3 regions of the Cryobacterium sp. Hh7 genome follow, and region 3 is predicted to be linked to each of the others. Evidence: predicted binding sites of a transcription regulator. Region 3 holds the regulator's gene; each other region holds the start of a gene.

Evidence for each region. The regulator HrcA, encoded in region 3, represses chaperone genes, less so after heat shock. The targets are predictions, from matches to a motif close to TTNGCACTCGNNNNNNNCGAGTGCNAA.
Region 1: the regulator HrcA is predicted to act here: its motif matches at 9,141-9,167, upstream of groES (co-chaperone GroES).
Region 2: the regulator HrcA is predicted to act here: its motif matches at 7,191-7,217, upstream of groL (chaperonin GroEL).

What each region holds. Positions count from the first base shown of each region.
Region 1 covers NZ_SOHG01000015.1:13,882-24,144, forward strand. The annotation lists gene guaB (IMP dehydrogenase) at 1-1,009, opposite strand, end outside; gene E3T43_RS04015 (branched-chain amino acid ABC transporter permease) at 1,308-2,573, shown strand; gene E3T43_RS04020 (branched-chain amino acid ABC transporter permease) at 2,582-3,562, shown strand; gene E3T43_RS04025 (ABC transporter ATP-binding protein) at 3,612-4,502, shown strand; gene E3T43_RS04030 (ABC transporter ATP-binding protein) at 4,489-5,256, shown strand; gene E3T43_RS04035 (ABC transporter substrate-binding protein) at 5,476-6,783, opposite strand; gene E3T43_RS04040 (hypothetical protein) at 6,911-7,618, opposite strand; gene rarD (EamA family transporter RarD) at 7,707-8,651, opposite strand; gene groES (co-chaperone GroES) at 8,773-9,069, opposite strand; gene E3T43_RS04055 (class I SAM-dependent methyltransferase) at 9,194-10,263, shown strand, end outside.
Region 2 covers NZ_SOHG01000061.1:5,056-15,318, forward strand. The annotation lists partial or broken gene betT (choline BCCT transporter BetT) at 172-2,308, shown strand; gene E3T43_RS15580 (aldehyde dehydrogenase family protein) at 2,305-3,801, shown strand; gene E3T43_RS15585 (GMC family oxidoreductase) at 3,810-5,381, shown strand; gene groL (chaperonin GroEL) at 5,519-7,147, opposite strand; gene E3T43_RS15595 (DUF3048 domain-containing protein) at 7,288-8,337, opposite strand; gene E3T43_RS15600 (cold-shock protein) at 8,403-8,606, opposite strand; gene E3T43_RS15605 (LytR C-terminal domain-containing protein) at 8,891-9,454, opposite strand; gene E3T43_RS15610 (DUF3263 domain-containing protein) at 9,539-9,811, opposite strand; gene msrB (peptide-methionine (R)-S-oxide reductase MsrB) at 9,993-10,263, shown strand, end outside.
Region 3 covers NZ_SOHG01000016.1:207,806-218,068, forward strand. The annotation lists gene E3T43_RS05970 (PhoH family protein) at 1-738, opposite strand, end outside; gene E3T43_RS05975 (HIT domain-containing protein) at 794-1,171, opposite strand; gene E3T43_RS05980 (16S rRNA (uracil(1498)-N(3))-methyltransferase) at 1,223-1,963, opposite strand; gene dnaJ (molecular chaperone DnaJ) at 1,965-3,068, opposite strand; gene hrcA (heat-inducible transcriptional repressor HrcA) at 3,136-4,155, opposite strand; gene E3T43_RS05995 (DUF4870 domain-containing protein) at 4,394-4,867, shown strand; gene E3T43_RS06000 (DUF4870 domain-containing protein) at 5,039-5,446, shown strand; gene hemW (radical SAM family heme chaperone HemW) at 5,456-6,679, opposite strand; gene E3T43_RS06010 (DUF1990 family protein) at 6,700-7,350, opposite strand; gene lepA (translation elongation factor 4) at 7,356-9,206, opposite strand; gene E3T43_RS19680 (hypothetical protein) at 9,214-9,498, opposite strand; gene E3T43_RS06025 (alpha/beta fold hydrolase) at 9,549-10,263, shown strand, end outside.

The DNA of each region.
Region 1 (10,263 bases), on a different contig from region 3:
CGCGCGCGGCCAGCGAGGCCTGATACACGGCGGTGATCTGGGGCACGCCGACACCGGCCACGATGCGGGTGGTGCAGATCGAGCCGGGACCCACGCCGACCTTGATGGCGTCGGCACCCGCGTCGATGAGCGCCTGGGCGCCCGAGCGGGTGGCGACGTTTCCACCGATCACATCGACGTCAGCGAAGGCCTTGTCCGACTTCAGACGACGAATGATGTCGAGCACGCCGGCGCTGTCGCCGTTGGCGGTGTCGACCACGAGCACGTCCACCCCGGATTCGAGCAGAGCGGTCGCGCGCTGCCAGGCATCACCGAAGAAGCCGATCGCCGCGCCGACGCGCAGGCGTCCGCCGTCGTCCTTGGTGGCAAGGGGATATTCCTCGCTCTTGTCGAAGTCTTTCACGGTGATCAGGCCGGTGAGCTTGCCGTTGGCGTCGATCAGTGGCAGCTTTTCGATCTTGTGCTTGGCAAAGATCGCGAGGGCGTCTTCGGGAGCCATCCCGACCTTGCCGGTGATCAGCGGGGAGGTCGTCATGACCTCGCGCACCCGGGTGAGGGCCTTCTTGGCATGCGGCACGAAGCGCATGTCGCGGTTGGTGATGATTCCCACCAGGATGCCGTCACTGTCGACGACCGGCAGCCCGCTCACGCGGAACTGGCCGCACAGGGCATCAACCTCGGCGACGGTGGCGTCGGGCGAAGTGGTGACCGGGTTGGTGATCATGCCGGATTCGCTGCGCTTGACCAGGTCGACCTGTTCGGCCTGATCCCCGATCGACAGGTTGCGGTGCAGAATTCCGAGGCCACCCTCACGGGCCATGGCGATCGCCATGCGGGTCTCGGTCACGGTGTCCATGGCGCTGGAGAGCAGCGGCAGCGACACATCAATGCGCCGGGTCAACCGGGATTTGGTGACCGCCTCGCTCGGAATGACGTCGGTGTGCCCCGGCAGGAGCAGCACGTCGTCGTAGGTGAGTCCGGTGAATCCGAACGGATCTGGCTGATCCATGAAACCCCTTACCTGTAGCTGAAAAACTGAAAATTGTCCGGAAAATCGCGTTACCACCCCACGGGACGTGAAGGGAATAGACCGGTCCTTCAATGTTAAGCGTGTTTGGGCTCATCACATTCCGCACACCATTGGCCCGCCGGTGCGGAGTTTCGAAACATATAGGACATAATCGGCAAATACTCTCAACAGAGAAGTTGGCATTAGTCACCCGGCGCCCGCCCGGTTACCCATCGGTCGGCACCAACATGGAGGTCCCGTGCAGCCCACACATACGGCTCAGAGATACGTTCCCAGGATGCTCGTGATCCTGTTTGTGACACTTCTCGCGGCCCTCACCATGGCCACCTTCTCGGCGGGCAGCGCACACGCCGACGAGGTCGGCACCGAGTTCGATTTCACGATCTCCGGCAACGTGCAGTTCGACGGGGAAGCCCTCGGCGACGTAGCGATCGCCGTGTCCGGCAACGGCTACGAGGCCGACACGGTAACGGATGCCGATGGCCGATGGGCCATCGGGGTTCCCGAAAAGAGTACCTATGAGGTCACCCTTGACGAAGAAACCCTTCCGGAGGGCGTCGTCGTCACCGAGGGCAGCAATGTGATCGAAACGGAGTTCGGGCTGACCGACCGTCGCTCGGTCAACTTCTTCCTTGGTGAAGGGGTCCGCAACACGGTGAGCTTCTTCGACCAGTTTGTGAACCGATTCTTCAACGGCCTGAACTTTGGCCTGCTGCTCGCCCTCGCGGCGATTGGCGTGTCGCTGATCTTCGGCACCACGGGGCTGAGCAACTTCGCGCACGCCGAGCTGATCACCTTCGGTGCGCTGATGACGCTGGTGTTCTCGGTCAACTTCGGATTGCCGATCTGGCTCGCCATTCTCATCGCCATTGCGTTGAGCGGCGCGCTCGGATTCAGCCTGGATGCGGTGCTCTGGAAACCGTTGCGCCGTAAGGGCGTGGCGGTGATTCCCCTCATGATCGTGAGCATCGGACTCTCGCTGGCGCTGCGCTACCTGTACCAGTATTTCTTCGGCGGCAGCACGAGTCAGCTGCCCGGCGCGGGCATGGCGGACCTCAAGTTCGGCCCGATCTCGCTCTCCCCGATCGACCTCGCGAGCATGGGCATCAGCATCGTGGTGCTGCTCGCCGTGGCCTACTTTCTGCTGCGCACCCGCATCGGCAAAGCCACCCGTGCCGTCTCCGACAATCCCAGCCTGGCTTCGGCCAGCGGCATCGACGTCGACAACGTCATTCGCATCGTCTGGGTGGTCGGGGCAGCACTGGCCGGGCTCAGCGGGGTGCTCTGGGCCTACTTCCGCCCGGGCGTCAGCTGGGACATGGGCTTTCAAATGTTGCTGCTCGTCTTCGCGGCCGTCACCCTGGGTGGTCTCGGTACCGCCTTCGGAGCCCTCGTCGGTTCCCTCATCGTTGGGCTCTTCGTTGAGCTGTCAACGCTCTGGCTTCCGTCCGACATGAAGATTGTCGGCGCCCTTGTTATTTTGATCCTGGTGCTGCTGTTTCGACCGCAAGGCATTCTGGGTCGTAAAGAGAGAATTGGTTAGGGGTTCACATGGACTGGGGAGCAATCTTTGGCAACGCAGCCGTCGAGCTGATTAGCCCGACCACTGCCGCTTACGCACTCGCCGCCCTCGGGCTCGCCGTGCACTTCGGCTACACCGGCCTGCTGAACTTTGGCCAGGCCGGCTTCATGGCCCTCGGCGCCTATGGTTACGCCATTTCCATCCTGACCTTCGGTTTTCCCGTCTGGGGCGCCTTTTTGGTGGGGGTGGGAGCATCCGTTATTTTCGCCTTGATTTTGGGTATTCCGACACTGCGACTGCGCGCTGACTACCTCGCGATCGTCACGATCGCCGCCGCCGAGATTGTGCGGCTGCTGTTCACGACGAACACCTTCGCCGCAGTGACCGGGTCGGCCAACGGCCTGAGCGGTTACAAGAACGAGTTCGCGGCGCTCAACCCGCTTGCCGAGGGCAGCTATGGATTCGGGCCGTTTGAGAACAACGCCTACGACACCTGGCTGCGCATCGTCGCCTGGTCGATCGTGATTCTCGCGGCGCTGTTCGTCTGGCAGATCATGCGCAGCCCGTGGGGCCGCGTGATCAAGGGCATCCGCGAAGACGAAGACGCCGTGCGTGCGCTCGGCAAGAACGTGTACGCCTACAAAATGCAGTCGCTCATTTTCGGTGGAGTACTCGGCACCATCGCCGGCATGATCTTCGCCCTGCCCCGAGCGGTCGTGCCGTCGAACTATCAGACCACGCTGACCTTCTTCATCTACGCCATCCTGCTGCTCGGCGGGGCTGCGACGGTGCTCGGCCCGATCATCGGTTCGATGATCTTCTGGGTGCTGCTGTCGTTCTTCTCCGGCTTCATCTCCCGGGCCGTCGAGGCCGGCTGGCTGCCGTTCATGACATCCATCCAGGGCGGCCAGCTGCGCTTCATCCTGGTGGGAGTCGCGATTATGTTAATCGTGATCTTTAGACCGCAAGGCATCTTCGGCAATAAGAAGGAGTTGGCTTTTGTCCGATAACGCTGTTTCGGCCGCTCCGCTCGAGCCGCCCGTTCCCACCCAGAAGCCGATCAAAACGACCGGCCTGCACATCGGCGAGGCCGAACCGGGCTGCCGCAAGGTCGACCCGATTCTCGTCGTCGACGGCGTGCGCCGCACCTTTGGCGGCCTGACCGCGGTGGATGTCGACCACGTCGAAGTTCCGCGCGGCGCTATCACCGCGCTGATCGGCCCCAATGGTGCAGGCAAGACCACCCTGTTCAACCTGCTGACCGGTTTCGACAAGCCCGACGCCGGCAAATGGACCTTCGACGGCCGCTCCCTGGCCGGCGTTCCCGCCTACCGGGTCGCCCGCATGGGCCAGATTCGCACGTTCCAGCTTACCAAGGCCCTGGGGCTGCTGACCGTCATGGACAATATGCTGCTCGGCGCCAAGGGCCAGACCGGCGAGAACATGTTCCGCGCGCTGATGCCATTTCTCTGGCGCAACCAGGAGGAGGAGAACCGGGCCAAAGCACTCGATCTGCTCACCCGGTTCAAGCTCGATACCAAGAAGGACGACTACGCGGCGAGCCTCTCCGGCGGGCAGCGCAAGCTGCTCGAAATGGCCAGAGCGCTGATGAGCGACCCGACCCTGGTAATGCTCGACGAGCCGATGGCCGGCGTAAACCCGGCACTGACCCAGTCGCTGCTCGACCATATTTTGAACCTCAAGTCCCAGGGCATGACCGTTCTGTTCGTGGAGCACGACATGCACATGGTGCGGCACATCGCCGACTGGGTGATCGTGATGGCCGAGGGCCAGGTGGTCGCCGAGGGCGACCCGCACGAGGTCATGAAAAACCCGGCCGTGATCGACGCCTATCTCGGACAGCACCACGACGAAGACATCGGCGAAGACCAGGCCGCCGAAGCCGAAAACGTGTCAGCCATAAAGGAGTTGCTCGATGACGAACGCTAATCCGCTGGCCCCGCCAGCACCGGCCGAGACTCGGGAAGCGGTCGTCGCGGTCAAGAACGTGACCGCCGGGTATGTGACCGGCGTGAACATTCTCAATTCCTGCTCACTCACCGCCTACGAAGGCGAACTGATCGGCATCATCGGCCCGAATGGCGCCGGCAAGTCCACGCTGCTCAAGTCGATCTTCGGGCTGGTCAAGGTACGCGAGGGCGAAATTCTGCTCCGCGGCAACAACATCACCAACCTCAAGGCCAACAAGCTGGTCGCACAGGGTGTGGGTTTCGTACCGCAGAACAACAACGTCTTTCCCACCCTGACCATTCGAGAGAACCTCGAAATGGGCATCTTTCTCAAGCCCAAGGGGCTCGTGGAACGCCTGGAGTTCGTCACCGAGATCTTTCCAGAGCTCGGCAAGCGGATGTCCCAGCGCGCCGGTTCGCTCTCCGGCGGCGAACGACAGATGGTCGCCATGAGCCGCGCGCTCATGATGGGCCCGCACGTGCTGCTCCTCGACGAGCCGAGTGCCGGGCTGTCCCCGGTGCGCCAGGATGAAGCCTTTCTGCGGGTGAAGGAGATCAACAAGGCCGGAGTGACCACGATCATGGTCGAGCAGAACGCCCGCCGCTGCCTGCAGATCTGCGACCGCGGCTATGTGCTTGACCAGGGCCGGGACGCGTACACCGGTACCGGACGTGAGCTTTTGAACGACCCCAAGGTGATCGGCCTCTACCTGGGCACCCTCGGGCAGGATTAGCAGCGAAACTCCCCACACCAGCCAGCAGCGACGTCTGAGACATTCTCGGGCGCCGCTTCTGTCTGCCGGGGACGGATGTCCGCGCTCGCGTCTCGACCAACGAGATGCCGACCGCCCCGCCGGTCGAGGAGCGGGCGCGTCGGTTGGTGAGCCGGTCGACGCCCCCGGGCACGCAAAAGGGCCCCGTACGAAGCCGGGGCCCTTCACTGGAGCGAGTGGTTAGTTGTCGGGCAGACGGGTGTACTTGTTGTCGGCACCGAACTCGTAGACGCCGATGGTTGCTTCGGTGGGGTCGCCGTTCTCGTCGAACGTGATCGGACCGGACAAGCCGTCGTAGTCGACCTGTTCGCCAGCTTTCAAGGCTGCAGCAGCCTCGGCGAAGTCGGTGACCTTGGTGCCATCGCCGCTGCCGCCGGAGACCTGCCGCAGGTAGTTCGCGATCGATTCACCCGACACGTCGTTGCCCGCATACGCGGCCAGGGCGATCAGGATGACGGCGTCGTACGACTCCGCTGCATAGCTGTAGTCGGTCAGCTCCGGGTCGATCTCGAGCAGACGGGTGGTGAAGTCGCCGAGCGTTGAGGTGTCGAGGCCGGGAAGCGTTCCCTTGGACCCCTCGATGAGGCCGGCTTCAAAGTCCGCGCTGTAATCGAAAACGTTGCCGTCAACGAAGTACAGGCTATCGCCGGGGAAGCCAGAGCCGACCAGAGCCGGAACAATGACCTTGGACTGGTCGAACGTGACAAGGGCGATCGCGTCGGGGGCTGCCGCGGTGACTTCAGCGATCTGCGAGGCGAAGTTGGAATCGCCCTCGTTGAACAGTGCTTCAGCGACAACCTCGCCGCCGGCGGCCTCGAAGGCATCGCCGGTGTACTTGGCCAGGCCGGTTCCGTAGGCGTCGTTCAGCACGATCAGGCCGAGGGTGGCGTTGCCATCGTCAGCGATCTGGGTGCCGAGCACTTCGCCCTGCAGAACGTCAGACGGAGCCGTACGCCAGTACAGACCGTTGTCGTCGTAGGTCGTGAAGGCGTCCGAGGTGTTGGCCGGGGAGAACTGCACGACGCCGGCGCCGGTGATCTGGTCGATCACGGTCTTGGAGACACCCGAGGAGGCCGCACCGATGATCGCCGAGACGTCCTTGGACAGCAGGTCGGTCACGGAGACCGTCGCGATGTCGGTCGTGGTGTCGCCGGAGTCAAGCAGCGTCGGTTCAACCGTGATGCCGAGGTTGGCCGCCGCGATGTCAGCGACAGCGAGTCGAACACCGGCTTCTTCGGGCGGGCCGAGGAACGCCAGTCCACCACTCTGCGGAAGGATAGTGCCGATCTTCAGGGTCAGGTCGCGGTCACCGGCCTCAACCGTATTGAAGTCTGCGGCTTCCGCAGACGGTGCCGCAGAATTACTGGGCTCAGTAGCGGCGCCATTGCTGCAACCGGTGAGCAGAAGTGCGCTCACGCCGACGAGCGCGACACCGGTAACGAGGGTACGAACGGAGCGGGAGGCTGAGGCCTTCGCGAATACGCTCATGTTGCTCCTTGATAGGTAAAGAGGGGTAAGTCTGGTCAGCCGATTGACTGCCGTGGTGACAGATTAGGCAATCAAGGGCACAGAAACCTACCTGTGCGTGTCACAACCGGGTAAAGCGATCAAATCGTTACGAACGGCGCCCGGTCACACCCTGATAATCAATGGTTTGCTCCTGCACCAGCGCATACACGCACTCGCCCCAGGAAAGGCAGACGGCCGTTCCCGAAATCACCTGCGGCCAGCCGGCATCGAGCGATGCGCCGCCGTCGTCCCCGGTGATCACGGCGGCCAGGGCGGCCGTGATCAGGCCGTCGTAGGCCTCCGCGCTGCCAGCGGTGGCGTTCAGTCCCGGGTCGGCGGTTTTCAGACGCACGGTGAATGCCTCGTCCGCGGCGAGCGGTGTGCCACCGTTGGCGAAGTCACCCAGCGATACCAGAGCGGCGCTGCCAACGGAGCTGTGCGCATCCGCTGGCAGCGCGGTCGTCGCGTCCCACAAGACCAGGTCCACACCGCGAGCGGCGAGGTCGGCGTAGGCGGCGGCGAGGTCACCGGCCGAGTTGCGATGCACGAGTTGGATCGGCTGCGTCGGCGTCGCCTGCTCGGCCAGGATGTCGCGCAGGGCGAGCGCGGTGCCTGCCACCTGCGCTGCGCCGCTCGCAGCATTGTCCCCGGTGGTGGGAAAGAGGGTGCCGATGCTCAAGGTTCCGTCACCGCTCGGAGCGGCCGTGACGACCGCGGCCGGGGTCGTGCTCGGCGCGGCCGGGGTCGTGCTGGTGCAGCCGGTGAGGGCCAGGGCGCCGAGCAGAACGACGACGGTGAGCGTGCGACGGGGCATCTAAAATCCTTTGGTACGAGCTGAGGTGACGTGTCGGTTCAGCGTATCGGCTGGGCCGGACGGGGGTTCGGAGCCAGGTCGGACGGTATTAGGCAGGCTCAAGCGAGCTGCGACGGGGTCCGCGGCCGGAGGCGACCATATCAACCATCAGTATGATCAAGGCCACCCAGACCAGGGCAAATCCGGCCCAGCGTTCGAGCGGCATCGCCTCGTTCAGAACGACTACGCCGACGAGAAATTGAATGACCGGCGCGACGAACTGAATGAGCCCGAGTACCGTCAGTGGCAGGCGCCGGGCGGCGGCGGCGAAGAGCAGCAGGGGAACAGCGGTAATGACCCCGGCCGCGAGCAGGCCAGCCGTGTGCCAGCCGGAGACGGTGCCGAAGGTGAGGCCGGACATGCCGGAAACGACCAGAAGCTGAATGATGGCGACCGGGGCCAGCCAGGCCGTTTCGAGGGTGAGGCCGGTGACGGCGTCGACGTTCGGGCCGACGCGCTTCTTGATCAGCCCGTAGAAGCCGAAGGAGAACGCGAGGATGAGCGAGATCCACGGCAGCGAGCCGTAGCCGACCGCCAGCACGATCACGGCGAGAAAACTGATGGCGATGGCCACCCACTGCAGGCGGCGCAACCGTTCGCGCAGCACGAAGACGCCCAGAAGCACCGTGACGATCGGGTTGATGAAGTAGCCGAGGGCTGCTTCGACGACGTGCCCGGTGGTTGCGGCGATCACGTAGGTCTGCCAGTTAACGAAGATGAACGCACCGGCCAGGCCCATGGTCCAAACCAGACGCGGCTGCTTGAACGCGCGCCCGAGCACGGTCCAGGTGCGGGTCACGGTAATGATCAGGGCGCAGAAAACGAGGGAGAACAGCACCCGCCAGGCCACGATTTCAAAAGCGCCGGAGGGGATGAGCAGCAGAAAGTAAAGCGGCAGCACGCCCCAGAGGCCGTAGGCCAGGCCGCCGAAGACGAGGCCGGTGCGGTGGGTGGCGCGAGCGGCCGACTCGGCCGGTGCGGCGGCATCCGTCATAAATATTCTCCCTACCGAGACACTAACTGCGCAAACAAAAACTCCCGGATGGCCAGGCCATCCGGGAGTTTCAGGCTAAAGACCAATTTCAGTCTGAAGGCTAGGTAGTGATGAAACCTACTTAGCGCACGACCACAGCGAGCACGTCGCGAGCGGAGAGGACCAGAAGGTCATCGCCACCGAACTTGACCTCGGTTCCGCCGTACTTGGAGTAGATGACCTTGTCGCCGACGGCGATGTCGAGGGGAACGCGGTTGCCGTTGTCGTCAATGCGGCCGGGGCCGACTGCAACAACTTCGCCCTCCTGGGGCTTTTCCTTCGCGGTGTCAGGAATGACCAGACCTGATGCGGTGGTCTGCTCTGCGTCGACCTGCTTGATGACGATGCGATCCTCGAGCGGCTTGATGGAGACCGACACGGTTGACCTCTTTCTAAGACTTGGGTTAGCAGACTCACAGCGAGAGTGCCAAGTGAAGTTTAGGGGGGATGCTGGCACTCGCGCAACGTGAGTGCCAGATCGGGCCGTTTGATACCGTTGCAGAATGGATCGAACCGAGCTCGTTGAGCTGCTCTCCCCCGCGAGTTTACGGCTGCTGGATTCCCTGCCGCCCTACGAGGCAAACGGTGATGTGCTCAAGCTCGTGAGCGAGCTGCGCAAGGCCGGGCACGCCCCCGGACTCGTGTCGGCCGTGCTGAGCCAGTCGCGACTGCGAGCGAAAGCCGTAACCAAGTTCGGAGAATTTGCCGAGCGGATGCTGTTCACCGAGGCCGGCCTGGAACAGGCGACCCGGTTGCGGGTTGCCGCACTGCACGCCGGGCGATTCGCCGGGCTTGAAGCCACCCTCGGCCGCGCGCCGCGGGTCGCCGACCTCGGCTGCGGCATCGGCGGCGACGCGATGGCCCTCGCCGCGATGGATCTGCCGGTCGTGGCCGTCGACGCCGACGAGGTCACGGCCACGGTTGCGAGCTACAACCTGGCCCCGTTCCCCAATGCCTCCGCGTTGCAGGCCGACGCCGAGACGGTTGATCTGACCGATTTCGACGCGGTCTGGCTCGATCCAGCCCGGCGCACGGGCGGGCACAGCAACACCAAGAGGCTCACCCGCTCCGAGGATTACTCCCCCTCCCTCGACTTCGCCTACCTGCTGGCAACGACGCTGCCGCTCGGCATGAAGCTCGGGCCCGGCCATGATCGCGACCAGATTCCGGTCGACGCGGAGGCCCAGTGGGTGTCGGTGGATGGCCAGCTGGTGGAAATGGGACTGTGGTTCGGCGCTCTCGCCCGCCCGGGCATCCGGCGGTCGGCGTTGCTGCTGACCCGGGATGGCGTGCAGGAGCTGAGCAACGGTGCCGACAGCGAAGACGAGCCGGTCGGCGAACTCGGCCACTACGTCTACGAACCCGACGGCGCGGTCATTCGGGCGCGACTGATCGGCGATCTGGCCCGCTCGATGAAGGCCAGCATGCTGAGCGAGGGAATCGCCTACCTGACCAACGACACGCTGACGCCGACGCCGTTCGCAACCGCCTTTCGGGTGCTCGAGACGCTGTCGTTCGACGAGAAGAAGCTGCGGCTCGCACTGCTCGAGCACCGCATCGGAACGCTCGAGAT
Region 2 (10,263 bases), on a different contig from region 3:
GCGGGATAGCACTACCGCACCCACCGCATCCCGAAAAAGCCCGGAAAGACGCGGATTTTCGGTTGCTAGAGTGACAGACGCGCTTACGCCGCCACCGCGGCCACTCGGACAGCCAGCCCGCGCACACGCGGCCGGCGCCACCCCGACATCACACCAAGCACCAAGGATGAGATGACTCTCTCTGCCCACACTCCCGCCACCGAACCATCGACCGGACCGCCTGGCCTCCCCCCGGAGAACAAAACCCGGGTGAACAAGACGGTCTTCTTCGGTTCAGCCTCCGGCATCATTGCCATCGCCCTCTGGGCGATCCTCGCCCCCCCGCAACGCGAGCGACGTCATTGCCGCCGTCGTCGGCTGGGTGTCGGTCAACCTCGGCTGGTATTACTTTCTGATCGTCACTGTCGTGCTGGTCTTCGTCATCGTCGTCGCGCTGTCCCGGGTCGGCAAGACCCGCCTCGGGCCAGACCACTCCAGGCCGCAGTTCAGCCTGTTCACCTGGACCGCCATGCTGTTCGCCGCCGGAATCGGCATCGACCTCATGTTCTTCTCGGTCTCCGAACCGGTCACCCAGTACCTCGCCCCGCCCACCGGTGACGGCAGCTCCGTTGAGGCCGCGCGCCAGGCCATGGTCTGGACCCTGTTCCACTACGGCCTCACCGGCTGGGCCCTCTACGCCCTCATGGGTCTGGCCCTCGGTTACTTCGCCTACCGGCAGAACCTGCCGCTGAGCATCCGTTCGGCGCTGTACCCGATCTTCGGCAAGAAGATCCACGGCCGGATCGGCGACGTGGTCGACATCGCCGCGATCCTCGGCACCATTTTCGGCATCGCCACGAGCCTCGGCATCGGCGTCGCCCAGCTCAACTACGGCCTCACTTTTATGTTCGGAACGCCGGAGACCCTGCTCGTGCAGGGCTCGCTCATCGCCCTGAGTGTGGTCATGGCCACGATCTCCGTCGTCTCCGGGGTCGAGAAGGGCATTCGTCGACTGTCCGAGCTGAACGTTCTGCTGAGCGTCGGCCTCATGCTGTTCATTCTGATTGCCGGCAACACGAGCTTTCTGCTCGACGCCATCGTCCTCAACATCGGTGACACCCTGAGCCGGTTCCCGGCCATGACCCTCGACACCTTCGCCTACGACCGCCCCGATGAATGGCTCAACTGGTGGACCCTGTTCTTCTGGGCCTGGTGGATCGCCTGGGCACCGTTCGTCGGGCTGTTCCTGGCCCGCATCAGCCGCGGCCGCACCATCCGCGAGTTCGTCGCCGGCACCATGATCGTGCCGTTCGCGTTCATCCTGATCTGGATCGCCGTGTTCGGCAACAGCGCCCTCGCCATCGTGATCGGCGGAGATGCCGGCTTCGGCGAGGTCGCCATGAATTCGCCGGAGCGTGCGTTCTATTCGCTGCTGGCCGAGTTCCCGTTCGCCCCGGCTACCGCCGCGATCGCGACCTTCACCGGACTGCTGTTCTATGTCACCAGCGCCGACTCCGGCGCCCTCGTCATGGCCAATTTCACCGCGCATCTCAAGGACTCCGAGTCCGACGGCCCGAAGTGGCTGCGCATCTTCTGGGCGGTGACCACCGGAGTGCTGACCATGGCGATGCTGCTGGTGGGCGGCATCCCGACCCTGCAAAATGCCACGATCATCATGGGGCTGCCCTTCTCCGCGGTGCTGCTGCTCGTCATGCTCGGGCTGTATCGGGCGCTTCGGTTGGAGCAATCGCTCACCGACAGTTACCGGGCCAGCCTGCCCGGCCTGTTGTCCGGTCGCAGCACCGACCCGGCCCGGGCGCGCAACTGGCGTCAGCGGCTGACCCGCGCCATGAGCTACCCTGGCCCACGTCAGGCCGAACGCTTCGTGTCGAGCGTGGCCCTGCCCGCCCTGCAGGAAGTGCGTGACGAGCTCGTGACGCAGGGTGCCGAGGTGACGCTATCGCAGGGCGTGGTCGATGGCCTGCAGATTCCGCACCTCGACCTCAACGTGTCGATGGGCGACGAGCGCGGTTTCAAATACCAGATCTACCCCGTGCAATTCGACACTCCGACCTATGCGGTGCGTTCGGCGAGCGCCAGCGGCAAGTATTACCGCATGGAGGTTTTCTCCCTCGAGGGCAGCCACGGCTACGACCTCATGGGCTACAGCAAGGAGCAGGTCATCACTGACGTGCTCGACCATTACGAAACCCACCTCGACTTTCTGCACCTGAACCGGGCAGAGCCGGGAAACACCGCCCTCGCCGAGGACCAGGTGGCTAAAGACAATTGGGAAGCCGATTTCGAATCGGACGAGGTCAAGCAATGAACACACCGATCAATACCGCGCCGCCGGCCACGCTGTTCATCAGCGGCGCCTGGGTACCAGCGAGCGACGCCGGCACCCGCGAGATCCACTGCCCGGCCGATCAGAGCCTGGTCGGCACGGTCAGCGAGGCGACCACAACGGATGTCCATGCTGCGATCCGCGCGGCCCGCACCGCCTTCGACAGCGGCCTGTGGAGCAGCGTTCCTGCGCCCGAGCGTGGTGATTTCCTGCTGCGCGTCGCCGCTGAACTGCGCGTGCGCCGGGCCGAGTTCGCCCGCGCCGAAACGCTCGACACCGGCAAGCGTCTGGTCGAGAGTGAAATCGATATGGACGACATCGCGAACTGCTTCGCCTACTTCGGCAAGATCGCCGGGCAGGACAGCGGACGCATCGTCGATGCCGCCGATGAAAACGTCGTCAGCCGCATCGTGCACGAGCCCGTCGGGGTCTGCGGGCTGATCGCGCCGTGGAACTACCCATTGCTGCAGGCCGCGTGGAAGATCGCCCCGGCCCTCGCCGCCGGTAACAGTTTCGTGCTCAAGCCGAGCGAGCTCACCCCGCACACCAGCATGCTCATGATGGTGCTGCTGGACGACCTCGGTCTGCCGGCCGGCGTCGCCAATCTCGTGCTCGGCGCTGGCGCTGTGGCCGGGGCCCCGCTCTCCAGCCACCCCGACGTCGACCTGGTCTCGTTCACCGGCGGTCTCGAGACCGGCCGGAAGATCGCAGCGGCCGCCGCCGGAACGGTCAAGAAGGTCGCCCTCGAACTCGGCGGCAAGAATCCCAACGTGATCTTCGCCGACGCCGACTTCGACGCCGCCGTGGACAACGCGCTGAACGGCGCGTTCGTGCACTCGGGGCAGGTCTGCTCGGCCGGCGCGCGCATCGTGGTGGAAGCATCCGTTGCCGAGAAGTTCGTCGACGAGCTCGTGCGCCGGGCCAACCAGATCCGTCTCGGCGGACCGTTTGACCCGGAAGCCGAAACCGGGCCGCTGATCAGCGCAGCGCACCGCGACAAGGTCACCGCCTACGTTGCGAAGGGCATCGCCGAGGGCGCCCGCCTGCGCTGCGGAGGAACCTGGGGCGCAGGCGACCTCGCGCAGGGCTTTTATTACACGCCGACCGTGCTCGACCAGGTTTCGAGCGGCATGTCCGTCGTGATCGACGAGGCTTTTGGCCCGGTCGTGACGATTGAAACCTTTGAGACCGAAGCCGAGGCCGTGCGCATCGCCAACGACACCGTCTACGGCCTGGCCGGAGCGGTCTGGACCCAGGACGCCGGCAAGGCCCAGCGCATGGCCAAGGCCTTGCGACACGGAACCGTCTGGATCAATGACTTTCACCCCTACCTGCCGCAGGCGGAGTGGGGCGGCTACGGCCAGTCCGGCGTTGGTCGCGAGCTCGGCCCGATGGGCCTCGGCGAGTACCAGGAAACGAAGCACATTTACCAGAACACCGCACCGGCCATCACCGGCTGGTTCGCCGCACGTTAGGACCACCGATGACCGTACTGACCCAGACCGACTTCGACTACATCGTGATCGGTGGTGGTTCCGCCGGGGCCGCTGTCGCCGCCCGGCTGAGCGAGGATCCTGCCCTTGAGGTGGCCCTCGTGGAGGCCGGTCCCGACGACCGTGGCATCGACGTCATCCTCCAGCTCGACCGCTGGATGGAGCTGCTGGAGAGCGGCTACGACTGGGACTACCCGATCGAGCCGCAGGAGCACGGCAACTCGTTCATGCGCCACGCCCGTGCCAAGGTGCTCGGCGGCTGTTCCAGCCACAACTCCTGCATCGCGTTCTGGGCCCCGGCCGAAGACCTGAACGACTGGGCGTTCAAGCACGGAGCCACCGGCTGGGACGCCGCCACCACCTTCCCGCTGTTCCAGCGTCTGGAAACCAACGAGGACCAGGCCCCGCACCACGGCCAGGACGGCCCCGTGCACCTGATGAACGTGCCGGCCACCGATCCGTGCGGCGTGGCTCTCCTCGACGCCTGCGAGCAGACCGGAATCCCGCGCACAACGTTCAACTCCGGTACGACCGTTGTGAACGGCGCGAATTTCTTCCAGATCAACCGGCAGGTGGACGGAACGCGCGCGTCGTCATCCGTTTCGTATATTCACCCGATTCGGGATCGCGCCAACTTCACTCTGCTCACCGGCATGCGAGCCCGCAAACTCACCTTCGACGGGAACAAGCGCTGCACCGGCGTACAGGTCGTCGATGCCAGCTTCGGCAAGACCCACCAGCTCACCGCGCGCGCCGAGGTCATCCTCTCGGCCGGCGCCATCGATTCGCCCAAGCTGCTCCTGCTCTCCGGCGTCGGTCCGGCCGAGCAGCTTGCCTCCTTTGGCATCGAGGTACTCGCGGACTCCCCCGGCGTCGGCGAGAACCTGCAGGACCACCCGGAGGGCGTGATTCAGTGGGAAGCGAAGCAGCCGATGTCCGAGACTTCCACCCAATGGTGGGAAGCCGGCATCTTCACGACGACCGAGGAGGGCCTCGACCGCCCCGACCTCATGTTCCACTACGGTTCGGTGCCCTTCGACATGCACACCGCCCGTCAGGGTTACCCGACGACGGAGAACGGGTTCTGCCTGACGCCGAACGTCACCCGGGCACGCTCCCGCGGTACGGTCAAGCTGCGCTCGAGCGACTACCGCGACAAGCCCATGGTGGATCCGCGCTACTTCACCGACCCACACGACATGCGCGTCATGGTCGCCGGCATCCGCAAGGCCCGGGAAATCGTGGCCCAGCCGGCCATGGCCGAGTGGGCCGGCGAGGAACTGTATCCGGGCGTCGCTGTGCAAACGGATGCCGAAATCACCTCGTACATCGAAAAGACCCACAACACGGTCTACCACCCGGCCGGGACCCTGCGAATGGGCGCCGTCGACGATGTGCTCGCGCCGCTCGATCCCGAGCTGCGGGTCAAGGGAGTTACCGGCCTGCGCGTCGCCGACGCGTCGGTCATGCCGGTTCTCGTCACCGTAAACCCGAACATCACCACGATGATGATCGGTGAGCGCTGCGCCGACCTGGTGAAGGCGGCCCGCAGCATCCGCTGACCTGCGCCGAGGTGTGCGTCCGGGCCCGATTTTTGCGAATAATGCGGTCAGCCTCACACCTCGGCGACGGAACATGAAAAAAGTGGGCGCCTCCCGAGGGAGACGCCCACTTTTGTGTGGTGCTAGCTGGCGGGGACTTAGAAGTCCATGCCACCCGAGGGGTCGCCGGCCGGAGCCGAGTTCTTCTCGGGCTTGTCGGCGACGACGGCCTCGGTGGTGAGGAACAGTCCGGCAATCGACGCGGCGTTGAGCAGCGCGGAGCGGGTGACCTTCACCGGGTCATTGATGCCGGCAGCGATCATGTCGACGTACTCGCCGGTGGCGGCGTTGAGGCCCCATCCGACGGGCAGGTTGCGTACCTTGTCGGCGACAACGCCGGGCTCCATGCCCGCGTTGAGTGCGATCTGCTTGAGCGGAGCGTCGATGGCGACGCGCACGATGTTCGCGCCCGTTGCCTCGTCGCCGACGAGAGCGAGAACTGCTTCGCTCTCGAATGCGGTCTTGCCAGCCTGGATCAGTGCAACGCCACCACCGGCGACGATGCCCTCTTCGACGGCAGCCTTGGCGTTACGCACTGCATCTTCGATGCGGTGCTTGCGCTCCTTGAGCTCAACCTCCGTTGCGGCTCCGGCCTTGATGACAGCAACGCCGCCAGCAAGCTTGGCGAGGCGCTCCTGGAGCTTCTCGCGGTCGTAGTCGCTGTCGGTGTTCTCGATCTCGGCGCGGATCTGCGAAACGCGACCGGCGATGGCTTCGACGTCGCCGGCACCCTCAACGATGGTGGTCTCGTCCTTGGTGATGACGACCTTGCGGGCGTTACCAAGCAGGTCGAGCGTGACGTTCTCGAGCTTGAGGCCGACCTCTTCCGAGATGACCTGTCCACCGGTGAGGATGGCGATGTCCTGCAGCTGAGCCTTGCGACGGTCTCCGAAGCCCGGAGCCTTGACGGCGACGGACTTGAAGATGCCACGGATCTTGTTCACAACGAGCGTGGCCAGGGCCTCGCCGTCGACGTCTTCCGCGATGATGAGGAGCTGCTTGCCGGTCTGGATGACCTTGTCCACGATGGGGAGCAGGTCCTTGATGTTGGAGACCTTGGAGTTGACGATCAGGATGTAGGGGTCTTCGAAGACCGCTTCCTGACGGTCAGGGTCGGTGACGAAGTACGCCGACAGGAAGCCCTTGTCGAAGCGCATGCCCTCGGTGAGCTCGAGTTCGGTGCCGAAGGTGTTCGACTCCTCTACGGTGACAACACCTTCCTTGCCGACCTTGTCGATGGCCTCGGCGATGATCGCGCCGATTTCGGTGTCGCCGGCAGAGATGGAAGCCGTGGCCGCGATCTCTTCCTTGGTTTCGATTTCCTTGGCGCTGGCGATGAGCTCGGCGATGACAGCTGCCGTGGCCTTCTCGATGCCGCGCTTGAGGCTGATCGGGTCGGCGCCGGCTGCGACGTTGCGCAGGCCTTCGCGAACCAGAGCCTGGGCGAGGACGGTTGCGGTGGTCGTTCCGTCGCCGGCTACGTCATCCGTCTTCTTGGCGACCTCTTTGACGAGCTCGGCACCGATCTTCTCGTACGGGTCGTCGAGCTCGATCTCCTTGGCGATGGACACACCGTCGTTGGTGATCGTGGGGGCGCCCCACTTCTTCTCCAGAACGACGTTGCGGCCGCGCGGGCCGAGGGTGACCTTGACGGTGTCGGCGAGAATATTCAGGCCGCGCTCAAGCCCACGACGGGCCTCTTCATTGAATGCAATGATTTTTGCCATATGTGTAACTCGTCCCTCCCGGACGTTCCAAACGATGATGGGGTTAGCACTCAGATGACGAGAGTGCTAGATCGATTCTGGCACTCTGGGGTCGAGAGTGCAAGCGAGCATCCGGGGTGATGCCGGGCTATCTGCAGCTGTCAGGGAACGAGATCGGCCGAGCCGGTGCCGTTGGGCACCAACTGGAACCAGGTATTGCCCGGTGCCAGCCGAATTGTCACTCCGTTGGCGTCGATGAGGCGGATCGGCGACGTCTGGGCATCCTTGCTCCAGGTGGCCGCGAGGGTCTTGCCGCCGGACGAGATTGACGCTTCACCGGAGGCGATCAACTCGGTCTTGGGGATACTGTCGGAGACGGTTACATCGACCCGCAGTACGACCACGTTGGTCGCCTTGAGCTGGGCCCCCTCGGGGGTCAGGTCGGGCGCGCCATCCTGAGCGCGCAGGTAGGCGGCCGCCTCGGCGTTCCAGGTCCAGCTGCGGGCGCTGGAGTTGGAGAACCTGGTGTTGATCACCGAAATCGGCGTACCGTCCGTGGCAGCGGATGCCGCGGCGAGGGTGGCCGCGTAGGCGTACTGCTGGGCGGGCGGGGCGACGGAGGCATTGCGGTTGACGAATTCCGACGCGGCGAGGATCACGTTGTGCGGGGCTGAAGTAGCGGAGGACCGCGAGAACAAGCCGCTCGTGTCGTAGTCGAAGATGGCGCTGATCTGGCCGGTCGCGTTCATCGCGTCGACGAATCGCTGCTGGCCGCCGGAGTAGGCGACCAGTCCACCGAAGGGGGCGATAATGTCGGGGTCCATCGGCCGGATCGACCGCACCGGTCCGAGCTGATCGGGAATGCTTGACTGCCAGACCGCAACATAGCGGGTGATGCCGCCCTCGACCAGTTCTTCGAACACGAGGTCGGTACGGTCAATGGCAACCTGCGGCCGGGCCGCAACGTGGTTGTCGATCTTGGCCGCCAGCGACGGGTGGGCCGACGAGCCGCCTTCGACGCTCAGCCCGGTTAGCGGTGCGATCTCGGTCGCCGCCGGGGCGACATAGTCAGAGGTCCAGGCCGTGCCGGTCGGTGTCGAGGAGGGGGCCGGGGCACTGCCGCTGCACGCGCTCAGGAGCAGTGCCGGCAGCACGAGGGCGAGCAGCCCCGCGGCCCGAAGCGGTCCAGCGGTGCGGGCCGTATTTTTCATAGTCACCGGTAAACACTAACGCCGCCCGTTGCAGCGGGCGGCGTTAGTGTGAAATGCGAGGCGGGTTAGGCCGGTCGAACCGATTCAGCCTGCGGGCCTTTCGCTCCGGCACCGACCTCGAAGACGACCTGCTGGCCTTCTTCGAGAACCTTGTACCCGCTCATGTCGATGGCGGAGTAGTGGACGAAGACGTCTTGGCCTCCCCCGTCGACAGTAATGAAGCCGAAACCCTTTTCAGCGTTGAACCACTTTACGGTTCCGTTCGCCATGTGTTACTCCTTGCTCAGTTTTCAACGGCAACCGCCCATTGGCTGTTCCGGGCCGTGCCGCAGAGACTGCGTTCATCCTGTGCGAGCAGCAAATCCCCGAGAGCAAGACGTCTGTTACAAGTTACCTACTGGTGCAAGTTTCCTTGGGCGAGCTTTCTTGATCCGGGCGGGTATTGCCCGAACAAAATGTGTGACCAAAACGCATGTTACTGAAATCGGAACAGAAGACTAGGGGCTTGACGAATCAAATCGTGGCCGCTAAGACCACGGCTTTCGTGTTTTGCTCAGTCAACCGGTGAAACATAGTCGTTGCCGACGACGACGGTCATACTGGCGCCGGAATCAACGAAATTGGTGGAGACCACGATCTGCGCTCCCGGAAGGGAAGCAGCGACGCCGCGGGCGGCGCCTTCCTGGCTCGCATCGGCGTAGTAGATCACCGTGGTCGCTTCCGTGTTCGTGCTGGCGTTCCCGGTGGCATTGACCACCCAGCCTGCAGCGGTGAGCGTGTCACTGACGGATGCTGCAACGCCGTCGTTCGCGGATCCGTTGAGCACGTTGATGGTCTGCGCCGGGTCGACGGTGGCAACGGCAGTGGGGACGGCGGTCGCTGTTGGCGTCGCGCTTGAGCTGCTCGCGGGCAGCCCGGGAATGTTGGAGAAGTCGAGGCGATTGTTGATTGCGAGGATGCCGACTGCACCGATGGCGATCAACAGCCCGGTGGCCCCCAGCGCCCACCAGAATCCGATCCAGCCGCGTCCTCTCTTGCCGGGGGCGCGATGGGCTCCCACCCGGTCGAGGGCATGCGTGTGGGTGTCGAAACGGTCTTTCGCAAATTTTTGCGCCATGGTGGTGGAATCCTTGGTTGGCCGGCCGGGCCGGAATCGAGCTGCAGCGCAAGGTTCCGTGCTGGCCGAAAAGCGGGTGGGTGCCTAGTCGCGGGTGGGCAGCGAGCGACTGGCGCGTGCCTCGGATCGGACGGAACGCATCCGCTGCAATCGTTTCACCAGCATGGGATCAAAAGCCAACGCCAACGGTGAGTCGACTAATGCGCTCAATAGTTGATAGTACCGGGCGGTCGACAGGCTGAAGGTGGCCCGGATGGCCTCCTCCTTGGCGCCGACGTGCCGCCACCATTGCCGTTCGAAGGCGAGCACGGCCTGGTCGCGTTCGCTCAACTGGGTTGTCGGGGCGTGCTCAGTCATTGCTGCATCCTTCCCCCGGTTGACTGTCTGTCAGGCTCATCCTATTTGCGGGCGGCTGGATGTTGCCTCCGGCACGCCCTGCCGCGGTGGGACACGCCGTGTGGAATGCGCGCGGGGCCAAGCGAGTTTAGGCTTAGTAGAAGCGGCCAGTGCCCGGTCGCCGGAACGAAGGGATCTGAACATGGACTACGAAATCAAGAAGTCAGACAGCGAATGGCGCTCCGAACTGGGCGCGGAGAAGTTTGCGGTGCTGCGCGAAGCCGGCACCGAACGCCCCGGCACCGGCGAGCTGCTCGACGAGGGTCGGGCTGGCCTCTACACCTGTGGCGCCTGCAACGCCGAGCTGTTTCAGAGTGGCACCAAGTTCGATTCCGGCTGCGGCTGGCCGAGCTTTTACGAGTCGGTTCGTCCCGAAGCGGTCGAACTGCTTGAGGACCGCTCCATGGGAAGCG
Region 3 (10,263 bases):
GGTGATGACCATCTTGGAGCCGAAGCCAAGGCGGGTCAGGAACATCTTCATCTGCTCGGGCGTCGTGTTCTGGGCTTCGTCGAGCACGACGAAGCTTGCGTTCAGGGTGCGACCGCGCATGTAGGCAAGCGGGGCGACCTCGATCGTGCCGGCCGCGAGCAATTTGGGGATCAGTTCGGGGTCAAGCATTTCGCCGAGCGCGTCGTAGAGCGGCCGCAGGTAGGGATCGATCTTGTCGGTGAGCGTGCCGGGCAGAAAGCCGAGCCGTTCTCCGGCCTCCACGGCCGGGCGGGTCAGGATGATGCGCTCGACCTCTTTGTTCTGCAGGGCACGCACCGCCTTCGCCATGGCGAGGTAGGTCTTGCCGGTTCCGGCCGGTCCGATGCCGAACACGATCGTGTTGTCGTCGATCGCGTCGATGTACTCTTTCTGGCCGATCGATTTGGCCCGAATACTCTTGCCACGGGCGGTCAGAATTGGAGCGCCGAGCTGAGCGGATGGGCTCACGGAACTGTCGGCAGCCAGCATCCGTGCCGCCGTGGCCACCTCGGTCTCGCCGAGGTCGTGGCCGGTGCGCAAGGCCAGCTGCAGCTCCTCGATCAGGCGACGCACGGCCTCGACGTCGTCGGCCGAGCCGCCGAGCGTCACGTCGTTGCCGCGCACGTGCACGTCGACCTTCGGGTAGGCGGCCTCGATGGTGTTCAGGTAGCGGTCTTCGGGGCCGAGCAGGCGCACCATGGCGACGCCGTCAACGGTGAAGCGCAGCTCCCTGTTGGAGTCAGCTTTATAAGAATCAGAGGGCGCCAAGCGAGTCCTCCCCCAGCTGATCAGACGCTTCGGGGCTGCCGAGCACGTGCGCGTGCACGTGGAAGACGGTCTGGCCGGCGGCCGCCCCGGTGTTGAACACCAGACGGAACTGTCCGTTGGTGCGTTCGACCGCGATCTGCTCGGCCACGGCGACGAGTTCGGCGAGCAGGGTGGGATTGCCGGCGGCGAGCTCGACCACGTTCTGATACTGAGGGTCTTTCGTGGTGACGACAACGTGCACCGGGGCTTTGGGTGCAATGTCGAGGAAGGCGATGATGTGCTCGGTTTCGGCCACGATCGTCGCCGGAATCTCACGCGCGATGATGCGGCTGAAAATGGTCGGTTGGGCGACGGAAGAAGACATACCTCTATCTTAAGCGGCGCTATCAGCGGCACGCACTACCAACGGCACGCTCTACCAGCGACCCAAAGTTGCATTGAGGATTGCGAGGGCGGCTGGCCCCGCGGTCGATGTGCGCAGCACGGTGTCGCCGAGGCGTACCTGGCTCGCGCCGGCCTGCTCGAGCAGGAGCAGTTCGGCCGGCGATATTCCGCCCTCGGGGCCGACGACGAGCAGAATGTCACGGTCGTCGGTGGGGACGGCCACCTCGGTGAGGCGACCGGTCGCGGTCGGGTCGAGCAGCAGCATCCGTGTCGTGGCGGCCAAAACGGCCAGCTGCTTGGTGCTGGTCAGCTGGGCGACATCGGGCAGCCAAGCCCGGATCGACTGTTTGCTGGCCTCACGCACGATGCTGCTCCAGCGTTCGTGGCCTTTGGCGATCTTCGCGCCCTCCCACCTGGTGATGGAGCGGGCTGCGGACCACGGGATGACACCGTCGACGCCGAGTTCGGTGGCGGCTTGAATGGCCAGTTCGTCCCGGTCACCCTTGGCGAGGGCCTGCACCAAGCGGATGCGCGGCGTCGCCGCCGCAGTCTCGCTCGCGTCATCGACGCGCAGGGTCAACTGCACAGCGTCCGCCGTCAGCACGGCTCCCTCCAGCAGCAACCCGGCCCCATTACCCAGGCGGAGCCGGTCCCCGGGGCGCACCCGGCTCACCGTGACCGCGTGCCGCGCCTCGGCGCCGTCCACGGTGACCACCTGCCCCGGGCGGCACTGCGCCGCCCGGAGCGTTTCCTGCAGGTAGAAATGTGCCACGTCAGCCGAGGAACCGGTCGCGCAGCTTCGCGAACAAGCCCTGCTGGTACTGGCTCAGGGTCGGCGCCGGAGCCGCGTAGCGGGCTGCGAACTGTTCGATCAGGTCGCGTTCCTTGTGGTCGAGCTTGGTCGGGGTGAGCACGTGGATGCCGACCTTGAGGTCGCCGCGGCCACTGCCGCGCAGCTTGGTGATGCCGCGATCCTTGATCGTGAGTACCTCGGAGCTCTGCGATCCGGGGCGAATCTCCACCTCGATGTCACCGTCGAGAGCCTTGACGGTGACGGTGGTGCCGAGAATCGCACTGGTCATCGGCACGTCGAGCGAGCACATCAGGTCGTCGCCATCACGGCTGAACACGTCGTGATGGCGCACCTTCATCTCGAGGTACAGGTCTCCGTTGGGACCGGCAGCCGGGCCGGCTTCGCCGCTGCCGGGCATCTGCAGGCGCAGGCCGGTGTCGACGCCGGCCGGAATGTCGACCGGAACGGTGCGGCGGGCGCGAATGCGGCCCTGACCGGAGCAGGTCATGCACGGGGTGGCGATGATGGTGCCGTAACCGCGGCAGGAACCGCACGGGCTTGACGTCATCACGTTCCCGAGCAGGGAGCGCACGGCGCGCTGGATGCTGCCCGTGCCGTGGCAGATGTCGCAGGTGATCGGCGAGGTGCCAGGCGCGCAACAGGACCCCTTGCAGGTCTCACAGACGATCGCCGTGTCGACCTCCAGGTCGCGGTGCGTGCCGAAGATGACCTCGTCGAGGTCGAGGTCGACTCGAATCAGGGCGTCCTGGCCGCGTTCGCGGCGCGAGCGCGGACCACGGCTGCTGCCGCCGCCGCCGAAGAAGGTCTCGAAGATGTCGCCGAAGTTGCCGAAGTTCTGCCCGTCGAAGCCGCCGTTCTGGCCGCCGCCCTGGTCGTACTTCTGGCGCTGCTTGGCGTCGCTCAGCACGTCATAGGCGTGCGTGATGCTCTTGAACCGTTCGGATGCTTCGGCGCCGGGGTTCACGTCGGGGTGCAGCTCGCGGGCGAGGCGACGGTAGGCCTTCTTGATTTGGTCGGTGGTCGCGTCGCGGTCAACGCCAAGCGCTTCGTAATGGTCAGCCAAAGGTGGCTCTCCTTGATTTTTTGATGATGGTTGTTCGAAATGGCACAGAGCCTGATTGGTACAGAGTTCAGGTCTCGCCGAGCAGGCGGGAGAGGTACCGGGCGACGGCGCGGACGGCCGCCATATTGTTGGAATAGTCCATGCGGGTCGGCCCGAGCACGCCCAGCCGGGCCAGGTTGCCGCCTGCGGTGTAGCCGCTGGTCAGCACGCTCGCTTCCGGCAGGCCGAAGGCCGCATTCTCCCGGCCGATACTCACCGAAACGCCGTGCTGGTCGGTCTCCATCTCGCCGAACAGCCGCAGCAGCACGACCTGTTCTTCGATGGCTTCGAGTACCGGATAGATGCTGCCGGAGAAGTCGTCTTCGGTGCGCACCAGGTTTGCGGCTCCGGCCATGACGAGCTTCTCCTGACGGTTGGCCCCGACCTGGTCGGCGACGGTGCGCGTGATCAGGTCGACGATCGGCTGCAGCGCCGGCGATCCCGGCCAGACGCTCGCGGCGAGGGCAACGCTCGCCTCGGCCATGCCCAGTCCAACGACCGTGACGTTGAGTCGGGCGCGCAGTTCGCCGAGCGTCTGCTCGTCGAATGCTCGCGGAAGGTCGATGACTCGCTGCTCGACCCCGCCGGAATCGGTGATCAGCACCGACAGGATGCGCGTCTCGGTCAGCGGCACGAACTCGATGTGCCGAACCCTGGCGCGGGACAGCGAGGGGTATTGCACGAGCGCGACCTGGTGGGTGAGCTGCGAGAGCAAACGCACGCTGCGCACGAGCACCTCGTCGAGGTCGGCGGAGTGACCCAGGAAAGTTTCAATGGCCTGACGCTGGGCCGGGGTCAGCGGACGCAGGTCGGCTAGGTGGTCGACGAAGACCCGGTAGCCCTTATCGGTCGGGATGCGCCCCGAGGAGGTGTGCGGCGCCGCGATGAGCTCTTCTTCTTCGAGCAGGGCCATGTCGTTGCGAATGGTCGCGGCGGAAACACCGAAGGAATGCCGGTCGACGATGGATTTGGAGCCGACGGGTTCGCGGGACGCGACGTAGTCCTGCACGATGACGCGCAGCACATCGAGCCCACGGTCGGAAACCATTTCGCCCGCCTTCCTCTTTTTCCGGTCCAACTTCAATTGAGCGGATGCCCCGGGTCGGCGCGCCTCGAGCGCACCGGAACGCAGGTTTGCCGGCACGTCGTTGGCACTCGCATCCACTGACTGCCAATACTATCGCGACCGGCCGTGTTCCGGCTGAGCGCACCCATTGCCAGTATCGCGAACCGAGCGTTTAATTACCGCTATACGCTCCCCCCGGAGTTCAGTGAAAGGCACGATCATGAGCGATCCACAGGCACAACCTCCCGGTGATTCCAACTACCGTGACCCTAATGCTGGGCAGCAGCCGTATGGCCAGCAGCCCGGTACGGGCAGCCCATACGGCACCCCTACAGCCGCAGCCCCACTCTCGGAGGCCGACGACCGACAATGGGCCTCGTTTGCGCACCTCGGCGGCATCCTGAGCTTTCTTCCGTCGCTGATTATTTGGCTGGTCTTCAAGGACCGCGGCCGCCTCACCAATACCGAAGCGAAGGAGGCGCTCAACTTTCAGATCACCCTCGTGATCGGATACGTCGCGATAAATATCGTCTCGTTCATCCTGGCGATCGTCACCTTCGGAATTGGCGGCCTGCTCATCGGCCTGACCTGGCTGCTCTGGGTGGCCGGAGTCATCTTTTCGATCATTGGGTTTCTGAAGGCCAAGGACGGCCAGAACTACCGGTATCCGGTCGCGATTCGCCTGATCAAGTAGCGCGCGGCCCGGTCCAATACGCATCTCGGACGGTTAGTCTGGAGGGGTCTGGCCTGGCTTGTCCGACCCCACACAGTGCTAGTGCACGCAGTGGTTCTTCCCTGGATGTCGTCGGCAACCCATCGCCAGATCCACCGCGTCCAGACCGACCACGCTCGAACAGGAGACCGCATGTCCGAGAACGATTCACGCACAAATCCGTATGAATCCACCCCGCCGCAGAACCCGTACGCGCAGAGCGTCCCGCCGGCGCCGATGAGTCCGGCCGACGAGAAGATGTGGGCGACCCTGATTCACGTCGGCGGCATCCTCTTCGCCTTTGTTCCCGCACTCATCGGCTATCTCGTGCTGCGCGATCGTGGGCCGTTCATTCGTGCCCACAGTGCGACGGCTTTGAACTTTCAGATCACCCTGATGATCGTTTATGTGGTGGGCACCGCGTTGACGGCGATCCTGATCGGCTACCTGATTGTGCCGGTGGCCTGGGTGCTCGGCATCATCTTCTCGATCCTCGCCGCACTCGCGGCCAACCGCGGCCAGGGGTATTCCTACCCGCTGACCATCAGATTCTTCAGCTAGCGCACGCTCTTAGTCGCTCAGCCGACGCACCACGGCGTCGGCCAGAAGCCGTCCGCGCAGGGTCAGTTCAATGGTCCCGGCGAGGGCAGCTTTGGCGTTGACGAGCTCATCGGCGATCAGGCCGGCCACCTCTCGGCGTCCGTCCGCTGACAGCGATGCGACCGGGATACCGGTGCGGATGCGGCTCTGCAACAGGATGCGCTCGAGTTCGCGGGTGGGCGCATCGAGCGTTTCGCGACCGGCGGCCGGCGACAGGCCGCCGAGCATCCGCTCTGAATAGGCTGCGGGATGTTTGACGTTCCACCAGCGCACCCCGCCGATGTGGCTGTGGGCGCCGGGGCCGATGCCCCACCAGTCCTGGCCGGTCCAGTAGGCGAGGTTGTGGCGGGAGCGGTGCGCGTCGCTCGTAGCCCAGTTGCTGACCTCGTACCAGTCATAGCCGGCGGCGGCGAGCAGTTCGTCGGCGAGTTCGTAGAAGTCGGCCTGTTGGTCGTCGTCGGTCGTGGCGATCTCGCCGCGGCGAATCTGCCGCGCGAGTTTGGTGCCGTCTTCGACGATGAGCGAATAGGCGCTGAGGTGGTCTGGGTGAAGGCTGAGCGCCTGTTCGAGGCTGGTGCGCCAATCGGCGAGCGACTCTCCCGGCGTGCCGTAGATGAGGTCGAGGCTCACGTCGAGGCCGGCGGCGCGGGCCCATTCCACCACGAGGGGCACCCGCTCCGGGTCGTGGGTGCGTTCCAGGGTCGCCAGCACGTGCGGCACGGCGGACTGCATACCGAAGGACACCCGGGTGAATCCGGCCTCCGCGAGGGCGCCGAGGTAGGCGGCATCGACCGAGTCGGGGTTCGCCTCGGTGGTTACTTCGGCGTCGTCGGTCAAGCCCCACTGGTCGCGCACGGCACCGAGCATTTTCGCCAGGTCGGTGACCGGCAGCAGCGTGGGTGTGCCTCCCCCGAAGAACACCGTTGCCACCGGGCGTTCGGGCACACCCGATGCGGTGAGGATGCGGCTGGCGGCTTCAACCTCGAGCACGGCTTGGCTGGCGTAGTCGCTCTGCTTGACGCCGCGCAGTTCGGTCGCGGTATAGGTGTTGAAATCGCAGTAGCCGCAGCGCACCCGGCAGAACGGCACGTGCAGGTAGACGCCGAAATCGCGTTCAGCGGCGTTGACGGCTGCCGAGGCCGGCAGAAGGCCGTCGTCGGGTGCCGGGTCGCCGATGGGGTGGGGTCCGGCCATGGGTGGTGCTCCAGTACGTTCTATTTGATCGCACCCGCGGGGTGCAAAGCCCGCAGATACAACTTGGTGAATTTGGCCTGCTGAAAGCGCAGCACCGGCCACGCCAGTCGGTAATACCAGGCGCTCGGCCGCGAAAAGGAGCGGATCGTCAACCAAACCGAGTCGTCCTCGCGGTGCTCGACGATGAAGGATTCCTCACCACTCTCCGGGTGACCGGCCAGGGTGCCGTAGGCGAACCCGATGCGGGCGGCCTCGTCGATCACGTAAACGACCCGCACCGGCGCGGTCACGCCGATCGGTCCAACCCGCATCTTGAGTGTGGCCGTCATACCGTTCGCAATATACGGGGTGCCATCCTCAGCGAAGGTCGCTTCATTGACCGGATGCTGCTGCCCGCCCGCCGGCGCGCCGTCAGGCCCAAAGGTCACCGGCGTGTACTGCACGCCGGTTCCATTTTCGAGGTCGGTCACCTCCATCCCGCTGCCGCGCTGGATTCCCCACGTCATCAGCAACTTCGTCGCGGCTTCAAAGCGTTCCGGCGAACTGCCGAGCCTGACGCTCTGCTCCATCGGCCGGTAGCCCTTGGGCGGATAGCTCATCAGGTCGGGCGCCAGCGTACCGCCGATGGCAGCGTAGCTGACGGCGGCGTCGGTGAAGGTGGCCCTGCGCATCCGCTTTACTTCTTGTCTTTGGTCTCGATGTCGCCGCTGAGCGCGGCGATGAAGGCTTCCTGGGGAACTTCGACCCGGCCGACCATCTTCATGCGTTTCTTGCCCTCTTTCTGCTTCTCCAGCAGCTTGCGCTTGCGCGAGATGTCACCGCCGTAGCATTTGGCCAGCACGTCTTTGCGCATCGCCGAGATGCTCTCGCGGGCGATGATGTGCGCACCGATCGCGGCCTGGATGGGCACCTCGAACTGCTGGCGCGGAATCAGTTTGCGCAGGCGCCCGGTCATTAGCGCGCCGTAGGCGTAAGCCTTGTCGCGGTGCACGATGGCGGAAAACGCGTCGACCTGTTCGCCCTGCAGCAGAATGTCGACCTTGACCAGGTCGGCTTCCTGCTCGCCGGAGGGTTCGTAGTCGAGCGAGGCGTACCCGGCGGTGCGGCCCTTGAGCATGTCGAAGAAGTCGAACACGATCTCACCGAGCGGCATCGAGTAGCGAATCTCGACGCGGTCTTCGCCGAGGTATTCCATGCCGAGCAGGGTGCCACGGCGACTCTGACACAGCTCCATAATGACGCCGACGTAGTCTTTCGGGGCGAGAATCGCGGCCTTGACCATGGGTTCGAGCACCTTAGCAATTTTGCCGGTGGGGTATTCGCTCGGGTTGGTGACCGTGACGGTGCGCTTGTCGTCGGTGGTGACCTCGTAGGGCACGCTCGGCGCCGTGGTGATGAGGTCGATATTGAATTCACGTTCGAGGCGTTCGGTGATGATCTCGAGGTGCAGCAGGCCGAGAAACCCGCAGCGAAATCCGAAACCGAGGGCGACGGATGTCTCCGGCTCGTAGCCGAGGCTGGCGTCAGACAGCTTGAGTTTGTCCAGTGCTTCGCGCAGCGCCGGATAATCGCTGCCGTCGATCGGGTACAGGCCGGAGAACACCATGGGCTGCGGTTCGTCGTAGCCGGGCAGGGCGTCGGTCGCCGGGCGCACTGCGGTCGTGATGGTGTCGCCGACCTTGGACTGGCGCACGTCTTTCACACCGGTGATCAGGTAGCCGACCTCGCCGACCCTGAGGCCCTTGCTCTCCACCGGTTCGGGCGAGATGACGCCGATCTCGAGGATCTCGTGCGTCGCCTTGGTCGACATCATCTGAATTTTTTCGTGGGCCTTTAGATGGCCGTCGATCATGCGCACGTAGGTGACGACGCCACGGTAGCTGTCGTAGACCGAGTCGAAGATCATGGCGCGAGCGGCGGCATCAGGGTTACCCTTCGGCGCCGGAATCATCGTCGTGGCGAGGTTCAGCAGCTCTTCAACACCGGCGCCGGTCTTGCCGGAGACACGCAGCACGTCTTCGGGGCGTCCGCCGATGAGGCTCGCGAGTTCGCGGGCGTACTTCTCCGGATCGGCGGCCGGCAGGTCGATCTTGTTGAGCACCGGAATGATCGTGAGGTCGTTCTCGAGGGCGAGGTAGAGGTTGGCGAGGGTCTGGGCTTCGATGCCCTGGGCCGCGTCGACCAGCAGGATGGCGCCCTCGCAGGCGGCGAGGCTGCGGGAGACCTCGTAGGTGAAGTCGACGTGGCCGGGGGTGTCGATCATGTTGAGGGCGTAGGTGACGCCGTCCATTTCCCACGGCATGCGCACGGCCTGGCTCTTGATGGTGATGCCGCGTTCCCGCTCGATGTCCATGCGGTCCAGGTACTGGGCCCGCATGGAACGCTCGTCGACGACGCCGGTGATCTGCAGCATCCGGTCGGCGAGGGTCGACTTGCCGTGGTCGATGTGGGCAATGATGCAGAAGTTGCGGATGAACTCGGGGGCCGTGGCGGCCGGTTCCAGCGCGTGAAGGGCTCTCGGTGACATAGTTCGTCTATTCTTCCATGCTCCGGCGGTTGGCGTTCTCCCCGACCCGCAAGCGCTGGTACCGGCGGCCCCGGCTGCCGACTATCTGCCAGCGGGACTGTCCAACGGTGAGAGGTCCGACCCGGGAGTCGAGTCCGAGAATCGCGGCCGGGTTGACCGTGAGCGCTTCGAGCGTCGTCTGCACCGGCAGCCCTTCCTGCACGGCCAGGGAGGCCTGGCACACCAAAAAGTTCACCGGAACGACGCGAGCATTGATGATGGCGGTCAACGTGGTCGTGGGTGCAGATGTCATCGCTCCAGCCTCGGCATGCGCTGTGATCGGGGCTGACTAGGCTCGCGGGCATGGAGATTCCCGAGTCACGCGTACCAATTTTGCTCGTTCACGGTATCCGTGCCTCGGCCACGATGTGGCGGTATCAGGAGAAGAAGCTGCGTGCCGCCGGGCACCGGGTTCTCGCGATTGATCTGCCCGGCCACGGGCAGCGGATGACGGAGCCGTTCACGGTACCGGCCGCGCTCGCCGCCATCGACGACGGAGTGGCGGCGCTCGGTGGCAGTGTGCTGCTGGTCGGGCTCTCGCTCGGCGGCTACTACGCCGTCGCCTATGCCGCAGAGCACCCCGATCGGGTAGCCGGGCTGATCGCTGCCGGCTGTAGTGCAGTTCCCAGGGGCGCTTTGCTCGAGGGGTATCGGCTGCTGGCCCGAATGATTCACCGCCTGCCCGATCGGGGCTTGTGGCTGCACGAGGGTCTGGCGCGCCTCCTTCTACCTGCGGCCGGGGCGCGCGATGTACTCGCGGGCGGCGCCGCACTCGACGTGATGGATTCCGGCCTGCAGGCGACCTCGACGCTGACTCCCCTGGCCAGCCTCGCGGCGTATCCCGGCCCGGTCTGGTTGGTCAACGGTGCGCTCGATCACTTTCGGCTGAACGAGCGGCGCTTTCTCTCCGCCTGCCGCAACGGGACGGTCGTCGTGGTGCCGGGAGCAACGCATCTGTCGAGCCTGGCCCAGCCGGAGCGCTTCACGGCGATTCTGTTGGGGGTCGCCGGATTGGTGT